2 regions of the Rhizobium sp. CB3171 genome follow, and region 1 is predicted to be linked to the other one. Evidence: predicted binding sites of a transcription regulator. Region 1 holds the regulator's gene; the other holds the start of a gene.

The links. Region 1 encodes PhoB, which activates phosphate uptake and scavenging genes when phosphate is short. Its sites were predicted from a motif close to TGTCATNNANCTGTCAT; they were not measured.
Region 2: QA648_RS29265 (alkaline phosphatase) is a predicted target of PhoB. The motif match lies at 5,110-5,126, and genes of this name have one in related genera.

What each region holds. Positions count from the first base shown of each region.
Region 1 is NZ_CP121652.1:150,135-157,493, reverse strand. Features, by position in the region: gene QA648_RS00780 (aspartate aminotransferase family protein) at 1-328, opposite strand, end outside; gene QA648_RS00775 (GcrA family cell cycle regulator) at 754-1,278, shown strand; gene phoB (phosphate regulon transcriptional regulator PhoB) at 1,378-2,061, opposite strand; gene phoU (phosphate signaling complex protein PhoU) at 2,094-2,807, opposite strand; gene pstB (phosphate ABC transporter ATP-binding protein PstB) at 2,859-3,674, opposite strand; gene pstA (phosphate ABC transporter permease PstA) at 3,689-5,023, opposite strand; gene pstC (phosphate ABC transporter permease subunit PstC) at 5,020-6,501, opposite strand; gene QA648_RS00745 (substrate-binding domain-containing protein) at 6,564-7,359, opposite strand, start outside.
Region 2 is NZ_CP121653.1:2,183,359-2,190,717, reverse strand. Features, by position in the region: gene QA648_RS29285 (DUF3313 domain-containing protein) at 99-758, shown strand; gene QA648_RS29280 (ABC transporter permease) at 838-2,076, opposite strand; gene QA648_RS29275 (ATP-binding cassette domain-containing protein) at 2,073-2,762, opposite strand; gene QA648_RS29270 (hypothetical protein) at 2,768-3,187, opposite strand; gene QA648_RS29265 (alkaline phosphatase) at 3,299-5,053, opposite strand; gene QA648_RS29260 (DMT family transporter) at 5,437-6,354, shown strand; gene QA648_RS29255 (4-hydroxyproline epimerase) at 6,437-7,359, opposite strand, start outside.

The DNA.
Region 1 (7,359 bases):
GCGCCGTCTTGATGGCGCATTCCAGCGCCTCCGCACCGGAATTGGTGAAGAATACCTTATCGGCGAAGGTCGCCTCCGTCAGGCGCTTCGACAATTTCTCCTGACCCGGCACCTCATAGAGGTTGGACAGGTGCCAGACCTTATCGGCCTGCGACTTCAGCTCTGCAACCAGATGTGGATGGGCGTGGCCAAGCGAATTCACCGCGACGCCCGCGGCGAAATCGAGATAACGCTCGCCGGTCTCCGTGATCAGCCACACGCCCTCGCCTCGCTCGAACCGCAGCGGAGCACGCATATAGGTGTCATAAAGCGGCGCGGTTTCAGCCATGGCGCATTCTCCTCGATCACAACCTTTAGGGCCAATCGTTTCCTTCGAATGAAACGGGCCCGGAAAAATCAAAAATGCCGCCTTGCGGCGGCATGGGCACTATTGATGTTTTGCACTGCGATGTCAACAAAACTGGCGATTTAGCAGGTGCGGCAGAGCGCCTCTCGATGGATGGCATGTCTTCGACAACTTATATTGCATAAATGCCACTCACGTATAGCAAGTTGGGGAAAACCTCGAAATCGATTCCTCAAGATTCCCGCGACTCTTGTCACGGAGTCAGCCTCACACTAGGTTAAAAACCAATTACTAGACTGCATGCGGCGGAACTAGTCACCACAATTTTAAAGCGTTTCACGCCTCGACCCAATTCGAGGCAATGGTGAGGGATTCTGCCATCAGAAACGCGATAGCGGAGACAGGGCATGAATTGGACAGACGAACGCGTCGAGAAGCTGAAAAAGCTGTGGTCCGAAGGTTTGAGCGCCAGCCAGATCGCGGCACAGCTCGGTGGTGTCAGCCGTAATGCCGTCATCGGCAAAGTGCATCGCTTGAGCCTGCCGGGCCGAGCGAAGGCCGGTGGTGCGGCAACCACAGCTCGAGCGCCGAAGCGCAATACCTCGGCCCCACGCGCGCCGAATTACGCCTCGCGCGTTGCAACCCGCACGGTTACCCGCCAGCAGGGTGCGACGATGCTCAAGGAAGAGGTCGAGATCGATACGGTCAGCGAAGTCGAATATCGTCCGGCCGCCAATGTGGTCGTTCCGATCTCGCGCCGCCTCGGCCTGACGGAGCTCACGGAGCGCACCTGCAAGTGGCCGGTCGGCGACCCGCTGAAGGAAGATTTTCACTTCTGCGGCAATGACAGCCCGGACTCTTCGCCCTACTGCACCTACCATCAGCGGCTGGCCTATCAGCCGGTGCATGACCGGCGCCGGGCCGCGCACTGAACCACACCAGACAAAGGAAAAACGGGCCGAAAGGCCCGTTTTCTGTTTCCGCCGCTATGTTGGATGGCCAATCGGGTTGCCCCGATCAGGCCTCCCCCATCAGGCCTCCATGGAATAACCCGCGCCGCGAACGGTGCGGATGACGTCCTGCATGTTGGAGAAATTCAGCGCCTTGCGCAGGCGGCCGACATGCACGTCGACGGTGCGTTCGTCGACATAGATATCATGCCCCCACACGCCGTCGAGCAACTGAGACCGAGAGAAGACGCGGCCGGGGGACGACATCAGGAATTCCAGAAGGCGGAATTCCGTCGGCCCCAACCGCACTTCACGGCTCTTTCGGTGGACGCGATGGGTTTCGCGGTCCAGTTCGATATCGCCGCAGCGCAGTACCGTGGACAGGACCTCCGGGCGGGCTCGGCGCAACATCGCCTTGACGCGGGCCATCAGTTCCGGCGTCGAGAACGGCTTGACGACATAGTCGTCCGCGCCGGTGGAAAGGCCGCGCACGCGCTCGCTTTCCTCGCCGCGAGCGGTGAGCATGATGATCGGCAGGCGCTCCGTCTCCGGCCGCATGCGCAGCCGACGGCAGAGCTCGATGCCGGACACGCCGGGGAGCATCCAATCGAGGATCAGAAGATCGGGGATGCGCTCCTGGAGGCGCAGCTCAGCTTCGTCGCCTCTCAGGATAGTGTCGACCTCGAAGCCCTCGGCCTCGAGATTATAGCGCAGCAGAACGCTTAGCGCTTCCTCGTCTTCTACAACAGCAACTCTCGGAACCATGCGCCTCTGGTCTCCTTCTCTTGGTGTCTACTTTATTCCGTTACCGAACCGACGGTGTTGGCGGTATCGTCCTTCGGGCGCTCGCCTTCGGGCTGGGCACCGGTCGCCATGTAATAGATCGTCTCGGCGATGTTCGTGGCATGGTCGCCGATGCGCTCGATGTTCTTGGCGCAGAAAAGAAGATGCGTGCAGGTGGTGATGTTGCGCGGATCTTCCATCATGTAGGTCAGCATCTCGCGGAAGAGCGAGGTGTACATGGCGTCGATTTCCTCGTCGCGTTCGCGGATCGACACGGCCTTGTCAGGTAAACGGGTCGAGTAGACGTCGAGCACTTCCTTGAGCTGGACGAGCGCCAGTTCGGAGAGGTGTTCGATGCCGCGGGCGAGACGACGCGGAACGCCGGTGCCCTGCACGGCGATGACGCGCTTTGCGGTGTTCTTGCCGAGATCGCCGACGCGCTCCAGATCGGCGGCGATGCGGATGGAGCCCATGATTTCACGCAGGTCCGCAGCCATCGGCTGACGGCGGGCGATGGTGACGATCGCCTTGTCGCCGACTTCGCGCTCGGCGTGGTCGAGAATGACGTCATCGGAGATGACCTTCTGCGCAAGGCTGGCATCGCCGTTTACCAGGGCGCGGACGCTGTCGCTGACCATCTGCTCCGCCAGGCCGCCCATTTCGGAAATGCGGCGCGTCAGGAACTTCAGGTCTTCGTCGTAAGCGGAGAGAATGTGTGTTGAGACCATTTTTTTATCCTCTAGGTGAAAGATGTGAAAGGAACCGCGCGGGGAGCATCATCAGCCAAAACGGCCCATGATGTAATCCTGCGTGCGGTAATCATCGGGATTGGTGAACATCTTATCGGTATCGTTCTCCTCGACCAGATGGCCGAGATGAAACATTGCGGTACGTTGCGAAACGCGGGCTGCCTGCTGCATGGAATGCGTCACGATGACGATCGTGAAGTTTTCCCGCAGCTCATGAATGAGTTCCTCGACTTTGGCGGTGGCGATCGGATCGAGCGCGGAGCACGGCTCGTCCATGAGAATGACCTCGGGACTGACGGCGACGGCGCGGGCGATGCAGAGGCGTTGCTGCTGACCGCCTGAGAGGCTAGTGCCGGCATCATAGAGCCGGTCCTTCACCTCGCCCCACAGCCCGGCCTTCTGCAGACTGGTTTCGACGATATGGTCGAGATCGCTCTTGGACCGATGCAGCCCATGGATACGCGGACCATAGGCCACATTCTCGTAGATCGACTTCGGAAACGGATTGGGCTTCTGAAACACCATGCCGACGCGGGCACGCAGCTCGACGACATCGATTGAGTTGTCGTAGATATCCTGATCGTCGAGCGTGATTTTGCCGGTGACGCGGCAGGTGTCTATCGTATCGTTCATGCGGTTGAGGCAACGCAGGAAGGTGGACTTGCCGCAGCCGGAAGGACCGATCAGCGCGGTGACAGTGTTGGCGCGGATGTTCAGATCCACGTCGAACAGCGCGCGCTTCTCGCCATAATGGACCGAGACGGCCTGACCGATCATCTTGTAGGGGATCGTCATCATCTTCTTGGCCAGTGCTTTTTCGCTCGCGGCTTCCGTCATCATGTTCATTCCATCGCCTCCCGTCACCAGCGCCGCTCAAAGCGACGGCGTAGCAGGATGGCCCCGATGTTCATCGCAACAAGGAAGAAGAGCAGGACGATAATGGCCCCGGAGGTTCTTTCGACAAAGGCGCGCTCGGCTTCGCTCGCCCACATGTAGATTTGCACCGGCAGGGCCGTCGAAGGATCGAGCGGCCCTCTCGGATAGTTGGCGACGAAGGCGACCATGCCGATCAGAAGCAGCGGCGCCGTCTCGCCGAGCGCATGGGCAAGGCCGAGGATCGTACCCGTCAGGATACCCGGCATGGCGAGCGGCAAGACGTGATGGAAAACCATCTGCATGCGCGATGCGCCAAGCCCGAGCGCGGCACTGCGGATCGACGGCGGCACGGCGCGCAATGCCGAGCGGGTGGCGATGATGATCATCGGCAGCGTCATCAGGCTCAGCACCAGCCCGCCGACCAGCGAGGCGGAACGCGGCAGGCCCATAAAGTTGATGAAGACCGAGAGGCCGAGCAGGCCGTAGACGATCGACGGCACCGCGGCGAGATTGTTGATGTTGACCTCGATCAGATCCGTCAACCGGTTCTTCGGCGCGAATTCCTCAAGGTAGATCGAGGCGGCGACGCCGACCGGCAGCGCCAAGACCAGCACGGTCAACATGAGATAGAGCGAGCCGATTAGCGCGACGCCGAGACCCGCGGCCTCCGGGCGACTGGAATTGCCGGACAGGAACAGACCGGTATTAAACGCCTCGTGCAGGGCGCCGGCGGCGGCGAGCTGCCTCATCCAGGCGAGTTGCTGGTCGGAGACCTTGCGGTCCTTTTCGTCCGCCGTCAGGTCGATCTGTCCCTTGTAGGCAGAGTCGATATTGGCACTGGCGAGGAAAGTGACCTTCACCGTCTTTCCGATGACAGAGGGATCGGCCACGACCTTGTCGCGCAATGCAATGCGTGCGCCGTCCGATACCATTTCCATCGCCTGGCGCACGAGCGCCCGATTGGAAGGATCGATGCCCAGCGCCTTCACCACGGCGTCGCGTACCAGCGCCGTATAGTTGGCTGATATCAGGACCTTCGGATCACTGGCCCCCTTGCCTATGGGATCGATGACCTTCTCGGTGAACTCGATCGGCAGGGCGATGGAGGTCTGCACGAAGGCAGTGTAGCCGTTGCGGACAACGGTCGAGACGAGAATAATCAGGAAAACCAGTCCGAAAATGACGGCGGCCATCCCATAGGCACGAAAACGCCGCTCGGCCGCATAACGTCGCTTGATGCCGATATCCCGCCGCGCCGGAGCGCCTGGCGTCAATCCGCGCGACATATTCGGTGCCTGGGAGGATACGACATCGCTCATTCGTATTGCTCCCGGTAGCGGCGGACGACGTAAAGCGCGTAGACATTCAGGCAAAGGGTCAGACAGAACAGCGTTATGCCGAGTGCGAAGGCAACCAGTGTCTGCGGCGATGTGAATTCCGGATCGCCGGTCAACTGACTGACAATCTTCACCGTGACCGTCGTCATCGGCTCAAAAGGATCGAGCTGCATGCGGGCGGCAACGCCGGCGGCCAATACCACGATCATGGTCTCGCCGATCGCCCGTGACGCCGTCATCAGCAGCGCGCCGACGATGCCCGGAAGGGCCGCCGGCAGGAGAACGCGCTTGACCGTTTCCGAGCGCGTGGCGCCAAGGCCGAGCGAGCCGTCGCGCAGCGACCGCGGCACGGCCATGATGATGTCGTCGGACAGAGAGGAGACATAGGGAATGAGCATGACGCCCATGACGAGGCCGGCGGTCAGCACGCTCTGCGCCTCGATGAAATTGGCATAATTGCCGGTCAGCAAGCCATTGAGATCAGCCGAGATATCTCTCAGGAAAGGCCCTACCGTGACGAGCGCAAAGAAGCCATAGACGATGGTCGGAATGCCGGCCAATACTTCGAGCATCGGTTTGGCGACGGAGCGCACTCGCGCCGAGGCATATTCGGCCATGTAAATCGCGGCAAACAACCCGACGGGAACGGCGACCAGCATGGCGACGAAGCCGATATAGAGCGTTCCGGCCAGCAACGGAATGAGACCGAACGTGCCAGACGTTTGTGAGCCGGCGCCGGTGAAGCGCGGGTCCCAGACGGTACCGAAGAAGAACTCGGCAGCCGGGACTATGTTGAAGAAGCGGGCGGCCTCCGACAACATCGAAGCGACGATGCCGACCGTCGTCAGCACGGCGATGGAAGAGGCAATGATCAGGCCGCCGAGAATGACCTGTTCCACCCGGTTGCGGGCGCGAAAACGCGGCGCGATGGCACGCAGGCCGTGGATGGCACCGAACAACGAAAGAATGATGGCCGCCACGGACATGACGACATGGCTCACATGCCGCATGCCGTTATATTTATTGGCGGCGTCTATCATATAGCCGGTCGGCCGGATAGCGAGCGGGATGCCTTTCTGTGCCAGGACCAATTGCAGATCGGCCGAGCCGTTGGCGACGTTGGCAAGGTCCCGGTCATCGAGCTGGCGCATGCCATGGGCTATGCTGCGCACTATGCCGTAGGTGAGCTTAAGTTCGGCGGTCGAGAGGGATTTCACCTCCTCCGGAAAGGATTCGACCACGAAACGGTCGATAACCTGCGGGCTGACCACCAGCCAGGCGCAGATCAACGCCAACGCCGGCAATACCGCCCAGATGGCCGCATAGGCGCCGTGGTATCCAAGCCGCGAATGCATGGCCGAGGATCTGTTGCCCGACAGCGCAGCCGCTCTCGTCCGCCCCAGCACGAAAGCAAAGGCGCCGATGATCGACAGACACAACAGCAGCAGTGACAAACTCATTCCCATTCCCCGGCGAACGCCGGCACGGCGGCAAGCCGCGCCGACGGGCAGTCCTTATGCAATCACATGATCTTCCCGTCCGCGAAATCCTTGCGAATCTGGTCACGCTCGGAATCCGGCGCCGGCACCAGGCCGTATTCGGCAAGCGGGCTGTCCGGTCCGATCATCTGATCGCTCGTGAAGAAGTCGACATATTCCTTCAGGCCCGGAATGACGCCGAGATGCGCCTTCTTGACGTAGAAGAATAGCGGCCGCGACACTGGATAAGTGCCGTCGGCGATGGTTTCGCCCGAGGGCACGATGCCGCTCACCGGCGCGACCTTCAGCTTGTCGGCATTGTTCTGATAGAAGTAGAGGCCGAAGACGCCGATGCCATGCTTGTTGGCGTCGATGCGGGCGAGCGTCTCGGGATAATCGCCGTCGATATCGACCGCTGCCCCGTCCTTGCGCACCGCGACGCATTTCTTGGTCTGCTGATCGGGATCGGAGACGGTCGCCTTGATGACGTCGAGCGCACCGGAGCCCTTGCAGCCGGCGGCGAGCACCTTCTCTTCGAAGACCTCGCGCGTGCCATGCTTCTCACCCGGAATATAGGCTTCAATCTCAAAGGCCGGCAGGGCCGGATTGATCTCCGACCACTTCTTATAAGGATTGGGAACCAACTTGCCGTTCACCACGACTTCGGCCGCCAGCGCCTTATAGAGATCGGCCGGCACGAATTTCATGTCGGGATTGCTTTTGTCGAAAGCGAAGACGATGCCGTCGTAGCCGATCTTGACCTGCTGGATATCGGCAACGCCGGCAGCCTTGCAGGCCTCGACCTCGCTAGCCTTGATGGGGCGCGACGAATTGGCGATA
Region 2 (7,359 bases), on a different replicon from region 1:
TTTCTAAACATATCTGAACACACAGCAACGCGATCAGGCGCTATCGCTGGTTCAAGTGACATCTTTCGCCCGCCCATTTTTTCACGAGAGAGATAATCTTGAAACTTGCTTCCAAAGCTTCGCTCGCATTCATCCTTATTGGGTCGGCGCTTGCCGGCTGTACGACGGCGGATCCGCTGGTTTATTCCGGATTGGCGTCAGCGCCGAATTTGCAGCCCAACCCCAGCGACCCGAGTGGGCGCGTTCCCTTCCGCTATCGGGGCAATGCCGATTGGAAGCAGTATGACAAGGCAATTATCGATCCGGTGACAGTCTATCGAGCCCAGGACAACCAGTTCATCGACACGAGCGAGCAGGACAAAGGCGAGTTGGCCAACTACATGCAGACCCGCTTCACCGAACAGCTCAGAACCCGCTTCGGCATCGTCAATACGCCGATGCCGGGAACCTTGCGGATTCACCTGACGCTTACCGGCGCAAAGAAGACGACGCCGGTCCTTGGACCGTTCTCGCATCTTGATGTCGGAGGTAACGTCTACAACGTGGTCCAGGCTGCCCGTGACAAGGAGGGATCGATGACCGGCTCGGTTTCATATGCGGTCGAGATCTACGACGCCCCGAGCAATCGTTTGCTTTCCGCCTTTGTCGCCAAGCAGTTTCCCGGCGCGATGAACGTGGGCGCGAGCTTCGGCGCCCTCAAGGCCTCGAAAGTCTCGATCGACAAGGGGGCTGAGGCACTTTTAGCGCAGTTTCAATAGAACCAAATCCCTTATCTGCCGTTCAATGCCCGGTCGGAACACGTCTTAAGGGCTAAGTGTGCCCCCGAGACCGTTCCGGTCAGCCGCGGAGTGCGGCGGCGGGCGGCTGACGGTAAGCGAGGATAGCGGGTACGGACGCGATCGATGCCGCAAACGCCAGCAGCGCCGCCGCGAAGCCGATATCTTCGCGAAGGAATCCGACCGGCATGACGACGCCGCTACCCCCCGCCACGACCTCAGAAATTACCGCAGCCGCTGCATAGCCGATGCCGAAGCCCATGGCGACACCGATGGCCACCAGCGCGAACAGCTCCAACCAGACGATCGCAAACAGCGCGCCGCGCGGGGCGCCGAAAGCCCTGAGCGCGCCGATCTGGCGCCGCCTCTGCCCGACATGCATGACCGTCACCAGCAGCAGCGCCGCCGCCGCCAGGACCTGCGACCCTACAGCGATCGCAAACAGCACCTGTTTCGCATCGCCAAGCGTCGCATAGAGCCGGGTCAGGACCTCGGCGGGGAACACAGCCAGCGTTGCGCCGGCGCGGTATTGCTGCCTGAGTTTATAGGCATCGGCTATGGTCTTCGGCTTCACCAGAATTGCCGGCAGGCCGGGAACCTCATCATCCCACGTTTCATTCAACGGCGCATCCGGATCGATGGCATGATGCTCGTGCTCATCATGCGCTTCGGCGGGGTCTTCGTGATCGTCGTGATGGCCCATGCCGTGGATATGCCAGACCGCCTGGATCGGGACCAGTATGGCTCGATCCCAGGCCGTTCCGGTAGGTTTCAGGCGGCCGGTTACATGGTAGGCGAGTTCGGAGTGGGTATGTCCCCCTTCCTGCGCCGAGCCGTGCATCGGCTTGATTTCATCGCCCTGTTTGAGGGCAACGCCTGCGCCAATCACCGCCTCGCCTTCCTTTGCGAAAATTTTTCCCTCCGCCAGTTCCCCGGCGAGATTATGCACCAGCGCCGTCGTCGTGCCGACGATCGGATTGCCCATGAACGAATCCCCGAAGCCGATCGGGGCCGCCCAGGCGACGCGGGGATCGGCAGCGAGTGTTGTCAGCAGCCCGCCATCCATCAATGGCAACGGCGCGGCCTGAAGGAAGACCGAGGAGAGCACGAGCTGGTTCTCGCTGCCGGCTGCGCCGATCACCAGATCGAATTTATCGGCGGCCCGTGCGCTGCCGAGCCTGAGCGCCCGTTCCTGCAGCGTAACCGTCACCCCGAGCGCCACGGCCAAGGCCACGATCAGAACGAGCACGGCCGAGCCGAGCCAGAATCTGCGGAGATCGGCCAGGATGAAACGGATCATGCTGCGTCTTCCATCGACCGGGTATCGTTGGCGATGCGCCCGAGGTTGAAGGTGATCTTGCGCTGGAGCTTGTCGGTCAGCCGCTCATCGTGTGAGACGACGATCAGTGTGCTCTTTTCCTGATCGGCGAGTTCCAGCAGCAGGCTGCCGACGGCTTCGCCGCTGTCGACATCGAGGCTGGCGGTAGGCTCGTCGGCGACAATAACGCCGGGTTTTTGCAGCAGCGCCCGGGCAACGGCAACGCGCTGCATCTCGCCGCGCGACATGGTCTCGATCCTTTGCCTGGGCTGTTTCAGACCTGCCCGCTTCAACAAATCATGTGCCCGTTCGACAATCTCGGCGGATGCCGAGCGGGCAAGCCTTGCCGGCAGCAAGATGTTTTCGATCGCCGACAGGCCGGGAAACAGATGAAAATCCTGCATAACCAGGCCGACATTGGCGCCACGCCAGCGGTCCCGGCCACCTTCGGAGAGCTTGGCTATGTTCGTGCCGCTCCAGTCGATGCGGCCCTGGCGTGCCCGTTCGAGCCCGGTGATAACGTTGACGAAGGTGCTCTTGCCGGATCCGGAGGCGCCGGTGACGGCCACGCGACCGCCGGCCGGAATCTGCAGTCGCTCGATCGTCAGCACCGGCGCGGCGAGCCCAGGAAAAGTAATGGAGATATCGGCGAGTTCAAGCGACAGCATCTTGTTCAGGCAACCCAATAGTTCGCGTCGCGCAATCTAAGCCGGCTTAAGAATCCGGTTTCCGGGTCCGTCCAGGAGCCGACTTCGAGCGTGCCGGCGACGGCTATCAGCGTGCCGGGTTGCACGAAGGTCTGCGCTTCCGAGAGATAGATGACGACAATATTGTCCGGCCAGTCGGCATCGGTCGAGCAGAAGGGGCAGATCGACATCGGGATTTCGGTCAGCACGAAAAATTTCGCTTCTGCCTTCAGCGGCGGCGCCATGAAGCCGCGCATCTGGATCTGTTGTCCGTTCATAGACTTAACCTTGTCGGAAAATTCGAGGCCGAGCGCGCTGACCTTGCCGTAGAGATCGCCGAAGGAGAGTTCGCTGGGCGAGGCGTGGCTGGGGCCCGCGGTCATGACCCATGGCGACAGGCCGATCATCGCAAGCAGGCTGCGGCGACTGACAACGGAACCGGAAAGAATGTTGCCCACCGCGCACCTCCTCGGAAATGGCCTCCGGGCGGCCAATGCCGCCCGGAGGTTTCTGGCAAATTACATAGTCTCTGCGCCGAGCGCAAAGGTATCGGCGAGAACGCGGTAGACGTCGCTCTCTTCCATGTAGCCCTTAAATTCTTCCGAACCAGGACCGGTTGCCTGCAGCACGACGTCGTCGACGGCATGAACGGCTGTATCGGCATTGCGCGGCAGATTGCCTTCGCGAAGCACGGCGCCGGGAACGTCCTTGTACGCGCTGTTGGCGACGTATTCCTTCTTCTCGTTTTGAATTGCCGGCTCGAACGGGCCGTCCATCTTCGGACGGAAGGTTTCGTAATAGTCCGGATAGTTGTTGGCGAAGATGGCGAGGCGGCGGCTCACGTCGACCTTGTCAGGGAAACCGTCGCCGTCCTTGTCCTCATAGTTCGGGAAGCCGGCATCGGCGTAGACGCCCACCTTCTCACGCATGTCCGTGCCCGGCTTTTCGTCATCGACCGTGCCGATGACCGAAACGCCATGCGTATGGTCGCCGGTGACGACGATCAGCGTATCGGGATGCGTCTTGGCGAATTCGCGCGCCATGCCGACAACCTGGTCGAACTCGATGGTTTCGAAGACCGAGCGCTCCCAGTCCATCGTGTGAGCCTGCTTGTCGATCGAGGCGCCCTCGATCATCAGGAAGAAGCCGTCCGGATTCTTGGAAAGCTGATCAAGCGCGACCTTGGCCATGTCCTTGAGGCCGGGCTGGTTCGGGAATTTGCCGACCGTGCCCTTCTTGAGGAATTCCCGGTCCAGCGTCACGTCCATGTTGCCGGTGTGGAAGAGGCCAAGGATCTTGCCGGTATTGGTGCCAGCGGCGGCTGTCAGCTCGGACTTATCGGTCGCCAGCGCGTAGCCATCGTCCTTGAAGGTCTTGACCAGGTCCTTGTCGTCCTTGCGCTTGGAGCCCGGGACGTCCTTCGGCAGGAAATAGGCCGAGCCGCCACCGAGGATAACATCCGGCTTGGTGTTGAGGAACATGGCGGCAATTTCAGCCTTGTCGCCGCGCTTGCGCGTATGGGAAATGACGGCGGCCGGTGTGGCATCTTCGATTTCGGCAGTGGAAACGACGCCGATCGATTTCTTGGTCAGGCGGCGCACCGCTTCAGCGATGTTTTCGACACGCGGGTCGTCCAGCGAGTCCGGCGTGCGGTCGGCATAGACGCCAAGCGCATTGATCGCGGTCTTGTGGCCGGTCATGTAAGCCGACATGGTGTTGGCGCTGTCGGTGGCGATCGCATTGGTGGACGATGTGCCGATGAATGCCATGTGATCGAGGTCGTCCATGAAGAGGCGTCCGTTCGCCTTGCCCTCGGTCATGCCTTTGGACATCAGGCGGGCAGCGGTGCGATGGCCGACGGAGAGGCCGTCGCCGAGCAGGAAGATGACGTTCTTGGCCTTCGGGGTCGCGGAGGTGCCGAACACGTCCCAGGTGACGGCTTTCGTCTGGCCGCCGGCGCTGACTTCTACCTTATAGGTGCCTGCCTTGCCGATCTTGGCGGAGCGCAGAATAACGGCAGAGCCGAGGCTCTTGTCGTCCTTGCCCTTCTCGTCGGCCACGAAATTGAAATCGGCGCCGAGAACGGACTTGGCATCCTGGCCGTTGATGGTGATCTTCACGTCTTCCTTCTTGATGGCGCCGTCGAACTCGACCTTGAAGTCGAAAGGCGAGCCGACCAGGATCGTTGCACGATCGAGCGGATAGACGGTGGCTGCGTGGGAAACGCCGGCCAGCATGGTGGCGGCGGCAAGAGCGATTAGAGTTTTACGCATGGGAATCCTCGCGCGTTTGTGAAGTCACGTTACGGTGTCGTGATTAGCGGGCGATCGTGACACACGAATGACAGGCAGAAGGTAAGTGGTTGGACTTGCAGCGATATCAGTCTCGTCGCATCGGTGTCGCCTAAAGCATCTGCATGGAAAACCGCCATTCCAGGATACTTTCCCGAAATCGTCAACTATTTCAGCGAAGTAGTCATGTCTCCGACGTTGCCGGGTCGCTAGTAGCGGTTGTCCGTCGGCTTGCCTGACCGGTTTATTCATCGCTCCGATCGCTCGTAGCGCTCGTATTTAAGCCAGCACTTGACATCGGAAGCGTTAAGGTCGAAGCCGCACTTGGCCGCGCATGCGCGGCCGTTTTTGCGAGGATTCGGGGAATGAAGACTAAGACAGCCGTGGCCAACGCCGGAAACCTGATCATGACCGGCGTCGTGCTGATGCTGCTCGGCGATCTGCTCTTTGCGTTGAACGATGCGATGGGCAAGTGGCTGGTCTCGAGTTTTGCCGTCGGTCAGGTGCTGGTGATCCGTTCGTTCGGAGCTTTTGTCGTGCTCGGACCGATGATTGTGAGACAAGGGCCGATGGCCTTGTTCCGCGTCGAGCAGAAAGGCCTCCAGTTCATGCGGGTGGCCATGGCGACTGGCGATGTCGGCCTGTTCTACGCTGCCGTCGCCTATCTGCCGCTCGCAGATGTGATGACCTTCTATATGGCCGGGCCGATCTATGTTGCGGCGCTCTCGCATTTCTTTCTTGGGGAAAAGATCGGCTGGCGCCGTTGGCTGGCCGTTCTGGTCGGCTTCGCCGGCGTCGTCATCGCGCTGCGTCCGTCCACGGCGATGCTGTCGCTTCCGTCGCTTTTCGGTCTCGCGGGCAGCTTAGCCTTTGCACTGACGCTGGTGATGAGCCGCTATCTGCGCTCGACCAGCGACACGACACTCGTGACCTGGCAGACGATCGCCGCCCTTGCCACCGGCATCGTCTTGAGCATCGGCCACTGGCGGCCGGCGACGCCCATCGATTGGCTCGGCATGCTGCTGCTCGGTATCGTAGCCTCTTGCGCGCATCTGCTCATCACGCGCTCGTTGAAGCTCGCACCGGCATCGCTGCTCGCGCCGCTGCAATATACGCTGCTGCTCTGGGCGATCGTGCTGGGCTACATCTTCTTCAACGATATTCCCGATATGCAGATCATTATCGGCGCCGCGATCATCGTCTTTGCCGGCCTCTTCATCTTCCACCGGAAGAACCTGAAGGAAACGGTCCCGACCGAGGCCGTCCCGCCCGACGGCCATTGAAGGTTATGCCGGCTCATATTAGCGTGAGGCCATCGGTTTGATGCCGCTCGACTATGAGACCGCATGATTGGGCGCTGCTGATTCAGGTCAAATAGCCTGCAGCGTATGGTTCCTGGTCATCGATAACGTGAGTTGAGACCCCCGTAATATAGGCACGGCCTTCAACGCTTGGAATGACTGCGGGTATGCCGGCGTCCAGGGTTACATGACGCTCGATCCGTCCTTTGAATATGGAACCGATCAAGCTCTCGTGGCTGAAAACATCGCCGATCTGCTGCTCTCCGCGTGCTGCCCGGAGCGCCACGCGTGCCGATGTGCCGGTGCCGCACGGTGAGCGATCAATGATTTTGGGGGTCGCGATGACAACTGCGCGCGCGTCGGCGCCCTTCATAGGCGCGCCGCACCACATCGTGTGATGCGCCCCCCGTATGCTCGGATTGTCTGGGTGGACGACATCGATGACGCTGGGAAGTAGCTTGACAAGGACCTGCGCCATTCTTCGCAACTCTTCGGGGGAATAATCCGCACAATCTCCAAAATTCCGCTGGCTCTCGACTATGGGATAAAAATTTCCACCATAGGCGATGTCAAAGACGATGAGGCCGAGATCCGGATGGTTCAATTCGACGCCTTGGGCAAGAACGAAGGAGGGTACGTTGCTGAAACGAACCCCGCTGACTTTCTCACCCGTCTTTTCATATCTGGCCTCAACGACTCCGGCAGGCGTGTCCAGGCGGACAAGGCCGGGTGTCGCCGGTTCAATCAATCCCTTTTCGATGATGAAAGTAACCAACCCGATCGTCGCGTGACCGCACATTGGCAGGCACCCTGAGGTCTCCAGGTAGAGCACGCCGGCGTCGCAATCGCTTCGGGTGGACGGAACCAGCATCGCTCCCGACATCATTTCGTGGCCCCTGGGCTCACACATCAGGCCAGTGCGAATCCAATCGTGGCGGGCGATGAAATCCAGTCGTCTCTCGCTTTGCGTCGCGCCTACAAGATCTG